3 regions of the Pseudomonas sp. TE24901 genome follow, and region 2 is predicted to be linked to each of the others. Evidence: riboswitches for the same ligand, from Rfam matches in the RefSeq annotation. Region 2 holds a riboswitch; each other region holds the start of a gene.
The links. Region 2 has a riboswitch for cobalamin ahead of cobW (cobalamin biosynthesis protein CobW). Riboswitches for the same ligand answer to the same signal wherever they lie in the genome.

Region 1 (4,017 bases), on a different contig from region 2:
GCGTGGCATCAGCGCCAGGCCCGCACCGGCGCTGACGCAGGCGAGCATGCCGTGATAAGACTCCATCTCGAAAATCCTGCCCGGCACCGCGCCATCCTGTGAGAACCAGCGCTCGAAGTGATGGCGGTACGAACAGTTCGAGCGGAACGTATAGATGCTCTCCCCCGCCACATCCTGCCCCCGGGTAATCGGCGCATGGTGCAGCGGTGCGATCACCACCATTTCCTCCTCGAACACCGCCACGCCTTCCAGGGTCGCGTGCAACACCGGCCCATCCACAAACGCCGCCGCCAGTCGCCCCGACAACACCCCTTCAATCATCGTGCCTGAGGGCCCGGTGCTCAGGTCCAGTTCGACCTTGGTGTGCTTTTGGTTATACGCCGCCAATAACGCCGGAATGCGCACCGCCGCCGTGCTCTCCAGCGAACCCAGGGCAAACGCGCCCTGGGGCTCCTCCCCCGCCACCGTGGCGCGGGCCTCTTGCACCAGGTCGAGAATGCGCCGCGCATAGCCGAGGAAGTTCCAGCCGGCCGGCGACAGGCGCAGGCGGCTCTTCTCGCGGATGAACAATTCAACGCCCAGGTCCTGCTCCAGTTGCTTGATGCGCGTGGTCAGGTTCGACGGCACACGATGAATCAACTGCGCGGCGGCGCTGATGCTGCCTTGCTCGGCAACGGCCTTGAAGATTTCCAGCTGCACCAGATCCACATCATTCTCCAATCGTGAATGTATTGCTTAATATTATTCAGTTTCCAGAAAAGAGATAGCCCCGTAGCCTGAACCCAATCCATTCATTCAGCAGGACGGTGCCATGAACGCAACCACCCACGCTCTCTCGATCAACCCGGCCACCGGCGAAACCGTCGGCAGCTACCCCTACGAAAGCGCCGCGCAACTGGACGCCGCCCTGAACCGCGCCACCGCCGCCTTCCGCACCTGGCGCCGCCAGCCGGTCGGCCAGCGCGCCGAACTGCTGCTGGCCCTGGCCGCCGCCCTGCGTGAACAAGCCGAAGACATGGCGCAGATGATCACCCTGGAAATGGGCAAGCCCATCGCCCAGGCCCGTGCCGAAATCGAAAAATGCGCCCTGCTCAGCGAATGGTACGCCGCTCACGGCCCGGCCATGCTGGCGCCGGAACCGACCCTGGTGGACAACGGCAGCGCCCAGATCGAATACCGCCCGCTGGGCCCGATCCTCGCCGTGATGCCGTGGAACTTCCCGGTGTGGCAAGTGCTGCGCGGCGCCGTGCCGACCATGCTCGCCGGCAACACCTACGTGCTCAAGCACGCCCCAAACGTGATGGGCAGCGCCTACCTGATTCAGCAGGCCTTCCACAAAGCCGGTTTTGCCGAAGGCCTGTTTGAAGTGATCAACGTGGGCAACGAGGGCGTGTCCAGCGCCATCGCCGACCCGCGCATTGCCGCCGTGACCCTCACCGGCAGCGTGCGCGCCGGTATCGCCATCGGCTCCCAGGCCGGGGCTGCGCTGAAAAAATGCGTGCTGGAACTGGGCGGCTCCGACCCGTTCATCGTGCTCAACGACGCCGACCTCGACGCCGCCGTGCAAGCCGCCCTGATCGGCCGCTTCCAGAACAGCGGCCAAGTCTGCGCCGCCGCCAAGCGCCTGATCATCGAAGCCGGCGTGGCCGAAGCCTTCACCGCCAAATTCGTCGAAGCCAGCCGTGCCCTGGTGATGGGCGACCCGACCCTGGCCACCACTTATGTGGGCCCGATGGCACGCTTCGACCTGCGCGACGAGCTGCACGGCCAGGTCCAGGCCACCCTCGAAGAAGGCGCCACCCTGCTGCTGGGCGGCAATAAAGTCGCGGGTGCCGGTAACTACTACGAGCCGACCGTGCTGGCCGGCGTCACCGACCAGATGACCTCGTTCAAACAGGAACTGTTCGGCCCGGTGGCCTCGATCATCACCGCCCGCGACGCCGACCACGCCGTGGCCCTGGCCAACGACAGCGAATTCGGGCTCACCGCCAGCATCTTCACCACCGATGCGACCAAGGCCCGCGACATCGCCAACCAGTTGGAAACCGGCGGGATCTTCGTCAACGCCTTCAGCGTGTCCGACCCTCGGGTGGCGTTTGGCGGCGTGAAAAAGAGCGGCTTTGGCCGTGAACTGTCGCACTTCGGCGTACGCGAATTCTGCAACGCCCAAACCGTGTGGCTGAACCGCAAATAACCCACCGCCCTGTAGTGGGCGGGCTTGCCCCGCTCACTACAGTTGGGTCACAAATACCCTCCGCCGACGCCATCGCTGGCAAGCCGGCTCCTACGGGGGATCGGGTTTTCTCTCCCCCTTGGCAGTACGATCGACTACCATACCGCGCCGGTTCCCAAACGGGACTAATAGGGAATCCGAAGCGCGGCCCCTCGCGTCAATCGGAACTGCCCCCGCAACTGTAGGTGCTGAGCCTGCTCCACACTGCCACTGAGCCCTGCTCGGGAAGGCCGGAGCCTGGCGACGACGCACGAGTCAGGAGACCTGCCGGCCAAGCGTTATCACGACCGGCGGGGTGTCCGGGAAGGACATCCTTGCCCTGCCCTTCGGCAGCGTCCATGGCTGTATTTCCACGACCGTACCTCCCCCTGCTCACTGTACGGTTCAAACGGAGATTGCCCCATGCTGCCACGCGTTACCGCCCTGCTCACCGGCCTCGGCTTCTGCACCCTGGCCCAGGCTGCGCCCACCCATTACCCGCTGACGCTGGAAAACTGCGGCAGCACCCAGACCTTCCAGCAAGCCCCCGCCCGCAGCGTAACCATCGGCCAGGCCGCCACCGAAATGCTCTACGCACTGGGCGTGGGCGACAAAGTGGTGGGCACCTCGCTGTGGTTCAACAATGTGTTGCCGCAATTCAAGGCCCAGAACGACACCATCGAGCGCCTGGCGAACAACGAGCCGAGCTTTGAGTCGGTGATCGCCAAGCGCCCGCAACTGGTGGCCGCCGAGCTGGAATGGGTGGTCGGCCCCCAAGGCGTGGTCGGCACCCGCGAGCAATTCCAGGAACTGAAGATCCCCACCTACCTGCTGCCCTCCGACTGCGAAGGCAAGGACAACCTGGTGGGCGCCGACGGCACGCGGCTGGAGCCATTCCGCATCGAGACCATTTACAAAAGCATCAGCCAGCTGGCGCAGATCTTCGACGTGCAGGACCGTGGCCAACAGCTGAACGACGACCTCAAGGCGCGCCTGGCCAAGTCGGTCGCCACCGCCCAAGGCAAAGGCCTCAAGCAGGCCAGTGCGCTGGTGTGGTTCTCCAGCGCCGAGATGGCCGCCGATCCTTACGTGGCCGGCCACAAGGGCGTTCCGGAATTCATGCTGCAGACCCTTGGCCTGACCAACGTGGTGCAGTCCGATGAAGAGTGGCCCGCCGTCGGCTGGGAAACCATCGCCAAGGCCAACCCCACGTTCCTGGTGATCGCACGCATGGACCGCCGCCGCTACCCGGCCGACGACCATGAAAAGAAACTGGCTTTCCTGCGCAGCGACCCGGTGACCCGCAACATGGACGCGGTGAAAAACAACCGCATCATCATCCTCGACGCCCTGGCGCTGCAGGCCAGCCTCCGTACGTTCGACGGCCTTGAACAACTGGCCACGGCCATCGACGGCTACGACCCACTCAAATGACCCGTACCCTGCTCGCCCTGGCCCTGCTCCTGGCCGCCGTGCTCGCCGGCGTGGCCATCGGCGAAACCGCCATCTCGCCGCAGGTGGTGCTGCAAGTGCTCGCCAATAAACTGTGGACGGCGGGCTACGTGCTCGACCCCATCGACGAAGGCGTGGTGTGGAACTACCGCCTCACCCGCGCCCTGGTGGCCGCCGCGTGCGGTGCGGGCCTGGCAACCTGCGGGGTGATCTTGCAGTCGCTGCTGCGCAACCCGTTGGCCGACCCGTACCTGCTCGGCATCAGCGCCGGCGCCTCCACCGGCGCAGTGCTGGTGGCGTTGATCGGCGTCGGTGGCGGGCTGGTGTCGTTGTCGGCCGGGGCGTTCGTGGGG
Region 2 (4,017 bases):
GGCTTGCAGCGCCCGCAGGATATTCAGCGCTGCAGCCGGCGTATCCAGGCCCACGCCGTTGCCGATACGGCCGTCGCGGGTCGGGTAGTTGGCGAGGATCAGCGCGATGCGCTTGTCAGCATTCGGCACCCGCGCCAGCTCGACCCAACGCCGCGCCAGTTCAGCGACAAAGTCCATGCGTTCAGGCGCGGCGCGGTAACAGACCACGTCCGACTGGCTGCGCTCGCTGCGCCAGGCCAGGTCCTTGAAACTGATCGGCCGGCTGATGATGCGCCCGTCCAGCTCCGGCAAGGCAATGTGCATCGCCAGGTCGCGCGGGCCCAGGCCTTGTTCGCTGGCCTGCCAGCCGGGCTCGTTGTCTTGGGCGCAAATCGCCTGGATCACCGGGATATTGCGGCGAAACGGTCGCAAATGCGGCGCTTCGGGGCTGGATTGGGCAAAGCCGGTGGTGTTCAAAATCACCGCCGCACCCACTTCATCCAGCAGGTCCTCGACCACCGTCAGGCAGCCGGGCTCTTTCAAACTGGCCAGCGCAATCGGCAGCGGGTTAAGGCCCGCTGCCTGTAAGCGTTGGCAGAACACATCGATAAAACCCGTATTGGCCGCCTGCAAATGGGAGCGGTAGAACAGCACCGCCGCCACCGGCCACTCGGGGTTCCAATCCGTCTGCCAGTCGTTCAGGCGCGGGTTGGCTTTATGCGGGTGATAAATCGCCGTGCGCGGCAGGGTTTGCGGCTCGGCCCAGGTGTAGTCGCGGCCCAGGTAAGCGCTGGCCAGGCAGCGATAGAAATCCAGCGCGTTGCCCAGGCCGCCCTGGCGCAAAAAGTGCCACAGGCGGTCGCGGCTTTCGGCGTTTACCGTACTCAGGCTGCTGAGTTCCGGGTCCGGGCGATCGTCCCCCGGCACCAGGATCAGCTGCACGCCGCGTTCGGCCAGCTCCACCAGCCGCTCGATGCCGTACCGCCAATAACCGATGCCGCCGTGCAGCGAAATCAGGATGACCTTGGCGTGGCGCAGCACTTCATCGACGTACAGGTCGACCGAGGCATGGTTCTGCACCTGCATCGGGTTGGCCAGGCGGAAGCTGGGGTAATCGTCGGGCAATTGCTGGGCCGCTTCGGCCAGCAATGCCAGGCTGGAATCACCGCTGCACAGGATCACCAGGTCAGCGGGGGTTTGGCCAAGGTCGGCAATATTGTCGTCCGAGACGAAACCACCGGGCTGGGTCCTGAGCAGGTGCATGGGTCAGACGCTGAGTGCAGCGCGCAACTGCGCTTCGAGGCCGGCGGCATCGAGGTCCTGACCGATCAGCACCAGGCGCGTGATGCGCGCTTCGTCAGCGCCCCAGGCACGGTCGAAGTGCTTGTCGAAACGTGTGCCCACACCCTGGATCAGCAGGCGCATCGGCTTGTTGGGGATGGCCGCGAAACCTTTGACGCGCAGGATGCCGTGTTGCACCACCAGTTGGGTCAGAGCGTCGAGCAGCAGGGCTTCGTCGGCTTGCGGCAGGTCGATGGAAATGGAATCGAAAGCGTCGTGGTCGTGATCGTCGTCTTCACCTTCGTGGTGATGATCGTGATGGCTGTGGCGACCGTCGATGTGCTCTTCAGAGCCGGCACCCAGGCCGATCAGCACGTCCAGCGGCAGGCGACCGCTGCTGGCTTCGATGATCTTCACCGCAGGCGGCAACTCTTCGGCGACTTCCAGGCGCACGCGGGCCAGGTCTTCCGGGTTGATCAGGTCGGTTTTGTTGAGGATCACCAGGTCGGCGCTGGCCAGTTGGTCGGCGAACAGCTCGTGCAACGGCGACTCGTGATCCAGGTTCGGGTCCAGTTTACGCTGGGCGTCGACCTGGTCCGGGAAGGCGGCGAAGGTGCCCGCGGCGACGGCCGGGCTGTCGACCACGGTGATTACCGCGTCGACGGTGCAGGCGCTGCGGATTTCCGGCCACTGGAAGGCTTGTACCAAGGGTTTTGGCAGGGCCAGGCCTGAGGTTTCGATGAGAATGTGGTCGAGGTCACCACGACGGGCCACCAGTTCGCGCATCACCGGGAAGAACTCTTCCTGCACGGTGCAGCACAGGCAGCCGTTGGCCAACTCGTAGACGCGGCCGTTGGCTTCTTCTTCGGTGCAACCGATGGAGCACTGCTTGAGGATTTCACCGTCGATGCCCAATTCGCCGAATTCGTTGACGATTACCGCGATGCGACGGCCCTGGGCGTTGTCGAGCATGTGGCGCAGCAAGGTGGTTTTGCCCGACCCGAGGAAGCCGGTAACGATGGTGACGGGGAGTTTGGCCAGTGTTTTCATCGGATGCCCTTTGGGGCGGGCATACGGGACGATAGGCCCTGCGACGGCGCGCAGCAGCGGATTTCGTCACCGGATCACCCCGCCCGGTTGAAGTAGAAAATCGGTTGCGAGGCAGGTCTCCTGGCTTGGGGCGTGCGGGTCTTGCGACCGGCGCTGGCTGCGCCTTCCCGCCTTGTCGGCAGTGGCGTGGCAGTCAGCTGAACCCTTTACAGTTGCGGGGGCAGCCGCGGCTTGGACCGCGTTCCCTTCTTAGCTCCGGCCTGGGCTGGAGAACCTCGAGGGTGCAAGGCTACGCAGTGCCACAGAGCGGGTCAATGCCAACACATGAGGTTCGCGCCATACCGCGGCAGTCGAATGAAACTTACAACTCGCATTAATTGCCCGATAGCCAGCTAGGAACAGCTTGGACTTTTGCACCACACAGATTTGGCTCATAAGCGCTCAATGCGCGCCAGACATACCAACGCAATAAAGGATCAAACATGACACTTTACCCTCTCCACTTTAACCTGCCACCCAACTCGCCGAGCTACAAAGGCGAGAAAGAAGCTGATGCCCCGCAGGACAGTATTCAGATCCAACACGCTGCATACACCAGCACGAGTAGCCTCGAAACTCGGGCAAAGAGAAGTACAACAGAGCAAAAGCCCCAGGTCTGGTTCTACAGTGACAAAGAGTTGCTACAAGAGGTGAAGAAACACTTCGATGAATATGCAGCCGGACAGGGCGATGAATACGTCAACTTCAAAGAATTAAAAGAGGCCGCCGGTCAGGTGCCAACCACGAGAACCTTCTCTCCAAAAGCCTCAGCCATTGCCGAGGAGATCCTCAAACGCACCGAGCTTCTCAACCAGCTGGACATAGGAGTGGGCTGGACACTCAGCGGAAGAGGATTACAAGACGAGAGGTTTGATCATGACAACCTTGACTACTTGATCACCTACGCTTCCGATCATCGCAGAGTCAGGTTCATTTCGAGATGATATAAAAATTTGTCTGATCCACAAAAAAGTAACATCGATCGCTCGTCACCCTTGAGGTCAACCCTATCCGTCAAACACCTTAAACATTTACAGCCGTTCAAGGTGTTTGACGCACATCAACCGCCCATGTTCTCCTACACACCTTGTTTCGGGTGCCCTGCAAAGGGTGAAACGGGAAACCGGTACGCCATACCCCTATGGCAAGTCCGGTGCTGCCCCCGCAACGGTAAGCGAGCGAAGCGTCATAACCACTGTGCACTTGCATGGGAAGGCGATGCTTTCAGGACTCTCCCAAGAGCCCCCTCGCAAGCCCGGAGACCGGCCCGAAAAAATCAGATAACAAACCCGCGGTGGGCGGGCGCTGTTCGAACCCTGCGTGCCCGGCTCGCGGGGTTTTCATGCGCTCGTGTCACCCTGAAACCCTGAAGGGACGCGCCATGTCGATCATCACCAGCACCTCGCACGCCACCGGCAACACCACCACCCTCAGCCAACGCCTGACCGCCGCCATCGGTGCGTCGATCCTCGGCGCGTGTCTGGTGTATTTCGCCGGTTTCTCGCATATCGAGGCGGTGCACAACGCAGCCCACGATACCCGCCACAGCGCCGCGTTCCCGTGCCACTGAGACTTGCCGACATGATCAAGCGTATTGCGCAAACCGCAGGGTTCACTGGCCTGCTGGCCGCCCTGCTGCTGACCCTGCTGCAAAGCTTCTGGGTCGCC
Region 3 (4,017 bases), on a different contig from region 2:
ACGATGAATTGCTCGCCCTGGGGCGACAGCCGCACATGCCGGGGCGTGCGTTCCAGCAGGCGATAACCGAGGCGTTCCTCCAGGCGCTTGAGCTTGAGGCTGATGGCGGCCTGGGAGGTGTCCAGCGCCTCGGCGGCGCGGGTGAAACTGGTGAAGTCGGCCACCAGCACGAACGCGTGCACGGTGTCGATATCCAGGGGTTTGGGTGCGTCAGCCATATCGGTTCCTTATCGCACATATATCGGCTCATATCTTGTTGAAATCATCGCGGCTGCGCAAGCTGGAACCTCATCTTGCACAGGAGTTTTTGTATGTTCGCCAAACAGTATTCGCACCGTTTGCCCGCCGACTACGACATGGGCGTGATTCGCCGGCGTGCCGCGCAATTGGGGCCATTGTGGGATAACGCCGAGGGGCTGCTGTTCAAGGCGTTTATCGCTCAGGAGCAGGGCGGCAACGTGTATGCGTCGGTGTACCTGTGGTCCGACCCGTTGCAGGCCGCCGACTTTCTGCTGGGGTCACGCTTCCAGAAAGTGCTCGACAGTTTCGGCCGCCCGCATATCGAAAGCTGGCTGCCGCTGGATGTGCAACGTGGGCCGGCGCAGGCGGCGTTGAGTTTGTATCGGGAAGAGTGGCCACTGGCACCGGGGGCGGATCGGGCCGCGATACTGGCTGAAGAGAAAGTGCGCAACCTGCAAGTGGCGGACAGCCGTGACACCTTCGCGGTGTTCCTGGCGCTGGATGTGCAAGCCTGGCGTTTGGTGCGCATCACCTTGTCGGCCAAGGCACTGGATGTGACGCATCCCGGGACGGGCTATCAGGTGTTCTACCTGGCCCATCCCGGAATCTAGCTCAGGAGTTCAAGCGTGCGCGTGGCTGGCTCAAGAAACGCTCGGCCACCGCACCGAACACCAGGCCCAGGGTGGTCCACAGCACCAGCTGGATGCCCAGGGACGCGACGCGGAATTTCCACAGCAGCACGGCCGAGAATTGCTCCGGCACTTCATTGATCACCGGGAACAGGCTGCCGGCCACCGACACGATCACGATGTACAGCGCAACGCCCAGGATTGCCCCGGCCCACACGCCACGGCGGGCAATCAGCTTGCGTGCGGCGTTGATCGCGATCACCGCGGCCGCTACCGACACCAGCAGCATCAGGAAGAACAGCTGGGTGCGCTGGGCGATGGTCTCCGGGTCACCCACGGATGGCGGGTTGGCCGGGTATTTCAGGCCGGGCACCAGGATGAGGGTGACAAACGCCGCCAACGCCAGCAGTGCCGCCAGGCCACGGGGGCCGACCTTGCCGATGCGGCCCAGGGCGTAGGCAAACACCAGGGAGAAAATCCCGCCCAGGGAAACGCTATACACCACCACACCGGTGAACAGGCCGAAGGTGCTTTGCACGTCGCGGCTCACCAGTTCTTCTTCCGGCGCATCGCCGTGCATCTGTGCCATCTGGTCTTCAAAGGCGATGGCCTTGTCGATTTGCGGTTCACCAAAGGTCTTGGCGAAGCCGAATGCCAATACGCCGGCGAGCAGGCCTACCAGCATCCCGCGAACGAGTAATTGCCCTGTCATGTCCTGTCTCTCTTGTTGATTAATGGCAGGGAAAGCCCAGCAGATGGCGACCGTCGTGGACGAATTCGTGCACGTACATGCCTTTGAAAACCGCTGTGGCACCTTGCTCGGCGCCGACGAAGTAGATCGCCAGCATCAACAGCAGGCCGCCGAAGATCGCCCAGGGGAGGATTTCGCCCAGGGGAATCGTTGGCACATAGACATCAGGGTGGGTTGCAGCGGTATTAGCCATGAAAACCTCCAGGGATGACGCGTCCCGAAATGGAAAGCAAAGGGAGCTGAAACAGGGTCTGGCTTACGGCTGTGGGGCCGAATACAGTGGCGCGACCGCGCCGGCTTCGAACCGGCTTCCTGTTTCATGTTCGTTGTAACATGTTGAAACAACTTTGCCAGTCTACGCTGACTGCGCGCCGAAACAGAGTGAATTTGTGATGCAGACCACCCGTTTAAGCCTGATCTGCCATGCCGCCACGCGGGCGCAGAAGCAGGGGCGGTTTTCCGATGACGAATCTGTCGTGCTGGACTGGCAGCGTGAGGCGCTATCCCAGGCCGGTCGCTACCCGAAAAAACACCGCCTGATCTGCGGGCCGGAAGCCAGGGCCCGGCAGACCGCTGGCTTGTTCGGTGACAACGCACAGGTAGAAGTCGCCTTGCGCGACGGCGATTTTGGCCACTGGAAAGGCCAGGCCATCGACCAACTGGACGATGAAGCCATGAGTGCCTGGCTCACCGACAGCGCCAGCGCGCCCCACGGTGGCGAGTCGGTGGACCAGATCTGCCTGCGGGTTGGACAGTGGATGACATCCCTGGAAAGCCAACCGGGGCATGTCGTGGCCGTTACCCATCCCTTTGTGATCCGTGCCGCGTTGTTGCACGTGCTGCAGTTGCCGCTGTCGATGTTCTACCGGGTCGACGTCGAGCCGCTGTCATGCACCGAGCTGCGTTTCAACCGCGTGTGGCGCCTGCGCCTGGAAACTCACGCCTGACCCCGCGAACATGGCAAAATCCACGCCCCGCAATGAGAGCAACCCATGAAACGCATCCTGATCATCGGCATTGGCGCCGGCAACCCTGACTACATCACGATGCAGGCCGTGAAGGCGCTCAACCGCACCGACGTGTTCTTCCTGATGGACAAGGGCCAGAGCAAGGACAAGTTGATCGACCTGCGCCGCGAGATCTGCGAGACCTACATCACCGAGCCCGGCTACCGCTTTGTCGAGGCCGACTGCCCCGAGCGTGTGCGCGGTGATATCGACTACACCACCGCCGTGCAGGACCTGAACCGCGACAAGCAGCAGACCTTCGAACGCATGATCAATGAGGAAATGGCCGACGGCGAAGTGGGCGCATTCCTGGCTTGGGGCGACCCGGCGCTGTACGACAGCACCATTCGGATCCTGCAGGCGATCCTGGCCAGTGGCCGTTGCACCTTTGAATTCGAAGTGATCCCCGGCATCACCAGCGTGCAGGCCCTGGCAGCGCAGCACAAAGTGCCGCTCAACCGCATTGGCAAGTCCGTCGAGATCACCACCGGGCGCCGCTTGGCAGCAGGGCAGGCCAGCGACGCCGACACCCTGGTGGTAATGCTCGACGCCGAAGATTCCTATCGTACCGTGGCCGATCAGGACCTGGACATTTATTGGGGCGCCTACCTGGGCACGCCGGACGAGATCCTGATCAGCGGCAAGGTGGCTGATGTGGCAGAAGAGATTCAACGGGTGCGCAAGGCCGCGCGCCTGGCCAACGGCTGGATCATGGACACCTATTTGTTGCGCAAACCCTGAGGTAACGTCCCATGCTCAAACTGTTTGCCCTGGCACTGACCCTGGTGGCCGGCGCTGCTCATGCTGACGATTCGCTGCACACCGACTTGCCGTTGGCGTACCTGGAACAGACCCAGACCGATGCACGCAACCAGCCGTTGGTGATTTTCCTGCACGGGTTTGGCAGCAACGAGGAAGACCTGTTTGGCATCAAGGATTCGCTGCCGTCCACTTGGACTTACCTTTCGGCACGGGCACCCATGCCAGTAGACCCCCAGGGTTATCGCTGGTTTACCAAGACCCAGGGTGAAGCTGAGTACAACGGCGAAACGGCCGACCTGCAGCGCAGTGCAAAATTGATCGAAGACTTTATCGGCAAGGCCACGGCCAAGTACCACACCCGGCCCGATCGGGTATTCCTGGTGGGCTTCAGCCAGGGCGCGATCATGTCCTACGAGGTGGGCTTGCGTCAGCCGGAGCGGGTACGCGGGATCGCGGCGCTCAGTGGCAGTGTGCTGCCAGTGCTCAAGGCCGAGCTGAAACCGAATGACGCGTTGGCTGCGCTGGCGATCTTCATCGGGCACGGCACGCTGGACCAGGCGCTGCCCTATGCGTCGGCCACGCGGGCGAACGAGGTGTTGACGGGGTTGGGGTTGAAGCCGGAGTTTCA

Region 1: another riboswitch for cobalamin. It lies ahead of ACVWVP_RS14215 (ABC transporter substrate-binding protein); the one in region 2 lies ahead of cobW (cobalamin biosynthesis protein CobW).
Region 3: another riboswitch for cobalamin. It lies ahead of ACVWVP_RS27745 (CbtB domain-containing protein); the one in region 2 lies ahead of cobW (cobalamin biosynthesis protein CobW).

What each region holds. Positions count from the first base shown of each region.
Region 1 covers NZ_JBSSAF010000006.1:241,755-245,771, reverse strand. The annotation lists gene ptrR (putrescine utilization regulator PtrR) at 1-708, opposite strand, end outside; gene ACVWVP_RS14220 (aldehyde dehydrogenase family protein) at 812-2,194, shown strand; cobalamin riboswitch at 2,326-2,519, shown strand; gene ACVWVP_RS14215 (ABC transporter substrate-binding protein) at 2,636-3,646, shown strand; gene ACVWVP_RS14210 (FecCD family ABC transporter permease) at 3,643-4,017, shown strand, end outside.
Region 2 covers NZ_JBSSAF010000017.1:131,472-135,488, forward strand. The annotation lists gene cobN (cobaltochelatase subunit CobN) at 1-1,242, opposite strand, end outside; gene cobW (cobalamin biosynthesis protein CobW) at 1,246-2,310, opposite strand; cobalamin riboswitch at 2,404-2,603, opposite strand; gene ACVWVP_RS27255 (hypothetical protein) at 2,793-3,293, shown strand; cobalamin riboswitch at 3,427-3,634, shown strand; gene ACVWVP_RS27260 (CbtB-domain containing protein) at 3,731-3,919, shown strand; gene ACVWVP_RS27265 (CbtA family protein) at 3,931-4,017, shown strand, end outside.
Region 3 covers NZ_JBSSAF010000018.1:97,076-101,092, forward strand. The annotation lists gene ACVWVP_RS27730 (LysR family transcriptional regulator) at 1-218, opposite strand, end outside; gene ACVWVP_RS27735 (DUF4865 family protein) at 312-851, shown strand; gene ACVWVP_RS27740 (CbtA family protein) at 853-1,581, opposite strand; gene ACVWVP_RS27745 (CbtB domain-containing protein) at 1,601-1,813, opposite strand; adenosylcobalamin (AdoCbl) riboswitch at 1,815-1,960, opposite strand; gene ACVWVP_RS27750 (histidine phosphatase family protein) at 2,013-2,567, shown strand; gene cobF (precorrin-6A synthase (deacetylating)) at 2,613-3,368, shown strand; gene ACVWVP_RS27760 (alpha/beta hydrolase) at 3,380-4,017, shown strand, end outside.